2 regions of the Bacteroides hominis genome follow, and region 2 is predicted to be linked to the other one. Evidence: riboswitches for the same ligand, from Rfam matches in the RefSeq annotation. Region 2 holds a riboswitch; the other holds the start of a gene.
What was found. Region 2 has a riboswitch for cobalamin ahead of R3O62_RS21560 (anaerobic ribonucleoside triphosphate reductase). Riboswitches for the same ligand answer to the same signal wherever they lie in the genome.

Region 1: it holds a riboswitch for cobalamin, as region 2 does, so the genes downstream of both, R3O62_RS17155 (methionine synthase) here and R3O62_RS21560 (anaerobic ribonucleoside triphosphate reductase) in region 2, are expected to answer to the same signal.

What each region holds. Positions count from the first base shown of each region.
Region 1 covers NZ_CP178829.1:4,071,181-4,074,350, forward strand. The annotation lists gene R3O62_RS17150 (cytochrome-c peroxidase) at 1-597, opposite strand, end outside; gene R3O62_RS17155 (methionine synthase) at 757-1,734, opposite strand; cobalamin riboswitch at 1,798-2,006, opposite strand; gene R3O62_RS17160 (TonB-dependent receptor) at 2,176-3,170, opposite strand, start outside.
Region 2 covers NZ_CP178829.1:5,114,800-5,117,969, reverse strand. The annotation lists gene R3O62_RS21560 (anaerobic ribonucleoside triphosphate reductase) at 1-1,252, opposite strand, end outside; cobalamin riboswitch at 1,285-1,468, opposite strand; gene trhA (PAQR family membrane homeostasis protein TrhA) at 1,592-2,242, opposite strand; gene R3O62_RS21550 (diaminopimelate dehydrogenase) at 2,371-3,170, opposite strand, start outside.

The sequences.
Region 1 (3,170 bases), 1.0 Mb from region 2:
CAGCTGATAATTTCCTTTTTTATAGGCATCGTACTTGGATGTAAAAGGATTGATTTCTTTGGATGACTGATAAGCCGCCAGTGCGTCCGTAACGTAAGCAAACAGCGAATCGGCATTACCCGTTTCGCCATATATCCGTATCAAACGGTCATAATACGGAGTACGTCTCACCTTTTCGGCCACCATTTGTTTGTCCTTATTCCCCATTTCCACCGGATTCAGCAAAGGAACACCCGCCTGATCCCGCAAAGAAGGAGAACGGCCGTCCCAAAACAGACCTCCCACATAGCTTTCATCTTCATCATCATAATGTAACTCAGGCACAAAAGCGGCATAACATACCGACATGGAATTGCGCTGAGAAAAGAGTCCCTGCACTGCGCCTTCGGATATGGCACGCGACTGTTCATCGGCAAATCCCCGGGAGACGGCATGGCAAGTGGCGCACGACTGTCCGGATGGTTCAGAGAGCGAAGTATCATGGAAGAGGAGTTTACCCAACGCTTCTTTTTCGCTTCCGCCTTTGTGAGGCGGATGTCCGCACGAGATGCAGACAGAACCCATCAGTGCGGCTAATAGTAGTTTATGTGTCATCATAGTTGTAAAAACAGGGATATAGTTGTTTCAGGGTTCAAAGATACATCATTTTCTGAAAAAGGTATAAAAAAGCCCGGTCGAAATCACATCGCCCGGGCCCCTCTAAACAGGCTCTTACGAATCTGTTCCACGAAAATATACTATAGTTATAAAGAAGTTCTATTCCTCTTCGGGCCAAAGTTCTCCCGCAACCATTTCAGCCATTCTCAGCGTATGCCATTGCTTCTCCTCAGCCTCTTCATAAGATTCCGAAGGTAGTACCTCAGCATTGGGAATGCAGAGTGAGAAGCGGTGCGAGGGAATATAACGTACAATCTGGTCGATCTTAGCCCTTAGTTCTTCCAACTCTTCCTCTACGGGATAATGGGAAAGGACGAAACCAAAAACCGATTGCTTTTCCCGTATGAACCACAGCAAACGGTTTTTGCCACAACATTCCGAATCATAGTCGAGGAAAAAAGCATTGATGCCCTGTAGTGAGAAAAGCATTTCGGTAGGCGAGTGAAAAGCGATGTAAAGGTCGGCAGGCAGATTTTCCAAAGCCATGTTGTTGACACGAATAGCATTATCTGTCACCGTGCGCGTTGCGTCATCGAGTTGCAGATAACGGCATCCCGATTTATACAATTCCATAATCAGCTTCTGATACACCTGTGCAATATCCACCAGCAATGTCTCGAGTTCGGGATAAATCAGATCCAGTTGCGTCCGGTTTGCGTCCTTCATCAATTCGGCCAGCAGGCGCGAAGGCGCCGGAAGCACCTGCTTAGCTATTACATCTCCGCCGGTTACCCCGGTAAGAAAAACAAAATCATCGAGCACCGGATGACGATGCACATCGATCTTGCCGGTCAGTTCGACAGAAGTCTTTCTGTCATCCCGGAATCGGATGCCATCCAATCCGCACATAAAGTCGAGCGGCCACGCATCACTGCGGAAACGGCCGTCGGTGACCACCTTCAGCCCTTCTGCCTTCAGTCTGTCCACCAGATTCCGTATTTCGGCATCTTCGACAGCACGCAAAGTAAGCAGGCTGATTTGTTCGTTTCGATATTGCTCACGGGCTTCTCTCAATGCAGGAGGCAGAAGAAAAGTACCGGCAACGTCTACTTTGAACGGAGGAACTACTTTTTCCATACGCTCTACGTTTTTAATATTGATTGTTACTATTGTGCTTTGCTCCTAACCCACGAGGAACCAAGACTTATCAGCGAGAGTGGCAGGTCTTCTGACTTAGCTTCCATTCCGAACGCCTTCCCGGCTTACACGAGCCAGTGGCAAAAGAGTATCCGATCGGAATGTTTGTATTAAAGCCTCACAGCAGCGGGACTGTCCGGGAGTCACACCCGGTTCCCTTTTAATCGCCAGAAGCAGGAAAGCTTTGGCGAACCAATCTGCCGACAAATATAAAAACAATAAATCAGATATTTGTGTTCAGAGAGATACTTTTTTCAATCGGAGCCTCTGCCGAAGTAAAACAGAGGCTCTGTCCGGACAGAACAAAGGCTCCGTCCGACCGGGACAGAGCCTTCGTTTCAACCAAGCAGAGGCTCGGTTTCCAGACTAATTGCAACGGGCTTAATAGCTGATCTTTACTCCGGCAAAATAGCTTCGCGGAGCAGCCGGCCCATAGATATATCCGGAGTCACGTTCCACTCCCTGGTCAAAGTCGTTCTGATAAGCGTTGAACACATTTTGTACACCGGCGCTCAACTGGAGGTCTATCGTCTTATAAAGTTTGAAATCATAGGCCAACTTAACTCCCATATCGAAGAAATCGCGCGTATTGACCGCTATGTCATTCTTGATATAACCTGCCATATGCTGCACCAGCATCGAACCGGTATAGGTTCCCGACAAGGAAACGGAGAGCGGTTTGACAGGGGTATAGGTTGCCGTGAAATATCCATAGGTATTCGGAGTACGGAAAATCTTCTTCTGAGCCGGTGCCGTTTCACTCCATTTTTCGGGTTCGTCATAGCGGCTTTGCTGCAAGGTGACTCCCGCCTGCAACTGGAACAAAGAGAGGTAAGCCATTTTTCCTTCCATCGACAGTCCCAGCACTTTCGCTCCCGAACCATTGCGACGTTCTTTAATCAGAATCCCGTCCCGCACTCCGATGTTCTCGAGAACAAACACATCCGACAGCTTGGTATAGAAACCTTCTACCAGGAAGTTCACCTGAAAAGCACCGAAGCGGTGATACATATCCGCCGAAGCACTGAAACTCTGCGACTTCTCTTCTTTGAGATTCTTGGCGCGCTCAATCATAGACACCGTTCCGCCCACATTCTCAATATGCAGGTCTTCATCAAAAGCCTGGGGGGCACGGAATCCGGAAGAATAGCTCAGACGGAGGTTGACGTCTTGTGTAGGATTGAAACGCAAATTGGCACGGGGACTGAAGATGACATGGTTGATCAGATTATGCTTGTCCAGACGTCCGCCCAGCAAGATACTCCACTTTTCATTTTTCCATTCGTTCTGGAAGAAAGCGCTACCGATATTCACCGTCTGCCTGGTATAGCGATTGTATCCCCACATATCATCCTTCAGATTGTCCCGGTTATATT
Region 2 (3,170 bases):
TGGGTGCTTCAAATTTTAATTTACCTTCCATGGCAGCATCGAAATTAGCCATAGCCTTTTCATAATCGGCTTCTGTGTACGATACTCCGTTTTTTATCTTGAATATCTGGATTGGGAATACCGGCACTTCTCCCCTTGTGCCCAGTCCCTCTACGGTTGCTTTCAGTAATTCTTCAATCACCATGCGTCCTTCGGCCGAAGTGTCTGTTCCATAATTGATCGAACTGAACACTACCTGGTTTCCACCGCGTGAGTGCATTGTGTTCAGGTTATGGATAAAGCCTTCCATGGCCTGGTGCGTATCTTTCTGAGTCTGCACAAATGCTTTCTCTATAATTTGGTTCAGATGTTCTTTGTCGATATTGATCTGTAGGGCAGTCAGGGCCATGCGCAATGTTTCGCGTTCCAGTTCCGCTGCTTTGATGGACGACAGATGTTCGGCAATCACTGTACGGATAGCCTTTTCTTCTATTTCTTCACCCTTGTTCATCTGTACATAGAAGCTGATGAATGATGCCAGGTGTTTACGGAATGATTTGCTTACCCCTTTTGCCATAAAGAAGTCGAATGCCGGTATGGCCTGACCTCCGTGCTGTTCGTTCTGGTTAGTCTGGAAAATAATGGTAGCCAGGGTAGCATAACTTTGAATGCTTTGCGGGGTACGTATACTGCCGTTCTTGGTGCGGAATCCACGTTCGAAGAGGTCATCCATGTCATACTGGATACAAGTCGTGGTTTTGGTCGGGTAGTAATCCAGGTCATGGATGTGGATGTCTCCCAATTGGTGCGCCTCGGCAAAACGTTTCGGCAACAGATATTTATATGTATAGTCTTTGGTTACTTCCGAGGCAAATGTCATCATCTGTCCGGCGGGGGTATGACTGCTCATATTGGCATTGCTCAGGTTGACATCGTTTTTATCGATAGCTACGATACCGTCCATCACATGCTTCATCTGAGTCTTTTTGTCTCGTTCGGTGTTTCGCCATTCCCGATAGATGATGTACTTTTTGGCTACTTCCGGACGAACCTTCATCAGCTCTTTTTCTACCAGGTCCTGAATTTCTTCTACCGTAATGGTAGGAGATGCAAATTGTCCGATTACGTTCATCGTGATGTCAGCAATCAATTGCTGTTCATCATTGATTCCTGTGGCACTAAACGCTTTTGATACAGCGTTCTTGATTTTACTGATGGAGAAGTCCTCCCTTTTACCATCTCGTTTGATGATACAAATTTCCGCGTAGTTCATAACTTTAACTCCCGAAAGCTTTAGATTTTTTTTAATATGTTTACTTTTTCAGCAGGTCTTCTGACTTATCTCTCCCTCGCAACGCCTTCCCACGCTGGGCGCAGTGGCATAGTGTGCGGATTCTCAGAGAATTACAGCAGCGGGTACTGTCGCCGATTTGCACAGCGTTCCCTCGTGACTAAACCTCTTTTTAGTGCTGAAATCTGCTACAAAGGTAACAGTTAAAGCAATAAGTTGTTCTTGTTTTAAGAAGAATTTTTGGAGAACTTTTCTTTCTTCCTGATACAGAAAGTTTTCCAAAACGGGAAACTTTCGGGCATGAAATTTAAATGAAGTTTGCTAAAGAATCAGCCAGATAGCTATGATATGCCCTATGCTTCCGCCCAGACAAAACAGGTGGAAAACAGCATGTGTGTAAGGTTTTCGCAACGAATAAAATACGGCTCCCATGATGTAGGAAGCCCCTCCTCCGATAAGCCACCAAAAGGCGGGAGAAGCTCCGATGGCGGAGAGGCAGTCCATCAAAGGTTTCAGGGCTACCAGGATGGCAGAACCCATTCCGACGAAGCAGACTGTTTCAAGATTACTGTGTTCTTTCAGCTTTTTAAAAGCCAGTATGAAGCCTACGATGGCCGACAGCCATACGAAAGCGAATATTCCCCAGCCCCAGCCACCGGCATGGCGCAATACCAATAAGGTAAACGGGGTATAAGTGCCTGCTATGTGCAGGTAGATGGCGCCGTGGTCGAATTTGCGGAGAAGTTCTTTACGGCTGCCGGGTCTTGAACCGTGATACCAGGTAGAACTGATATAGGATGCCAGCATTCCCGCCAGGTAGACCAGCACACAACCTGCCGCCCAATGGGGATGTGGGTTGGTAAGTGCTTTTTCCAACAGAAAATATCCTGCGGTGATACCTAACAGAATACCTGCACCATGACTCAGGGTGTTGGATAATTCTTCGCCGTGTGAATATCGCTTGTTCTCCATTCGTGTGTATATAGGTGATGTGGTAGCAATTTAATAAGATGACCGCAGATTTGAGAGTTTCGACACACCCTCTTAAAATCTGCGGTCATCCTTTCCTTTTTAGAAGTATCTTGTATCAGGCAGCAGATTTATACCAGATGTCCGATCCATTCTTCGCGGTCGCCCGGCAACAGGTCGATTACCGGTACTTCCACCATGGTGTAGCATCCCGGTTGCTGCTTCATCGAAGCGCGTGCCACGCATACCAGTACCTGTGCGGTCAGTGCGGGATTGTTGATGCGCATGTTGAATTCGAACAACTGATTCTGGGTTTTTCCCGATACACCTTTGCGGGTCAGGTTTACACCGTGTCCCATGTCCAAGAGTGCATCCACGCTCGGCACTTGCTTTACGTGGGTTTCGTCGTTCACGAAATAAGCGTCCGATTTGATTGCGGCTGCCACGTCTTCAAATTTATATCCGTCTTTCAGTTCGATGTATACCATGCGGCGGTGGATTCCCGTTCCTGTGGGGATGGTCATTGACAAAGCCGCTTTCACTCCGTCGATTGCTTTCACGGCTACCGTGTGGCCCATGCTCATACCCGGACCGAAGTTGGTGTAAGTGATGCCTTTCGGAGCAATAGCCTCGAGCATGGTGCGTACGATGGAGTCGCTTCCCGGATCCCATCCGGCCGAGATGATCGATACCGCCCCGTGTTCTTTGGCACAAGCACCCAGTTCACGGCGGAGATCTACGATTCCGGTGTGGATATCGAAACTGTCCACTGTATTGATTCCCATTGCGAGGATTTCTTTTGCGTATTTCTCAACGCTGCGGGTCGGAGTACAAAGAATAGCCACGTCTACTCCCTGAAGTTCCTTTATATCTTTAACTACTGCGTAATCATTCAGTTCAGCCGGTTTGTTCTCGGCACCTGCACGACGAA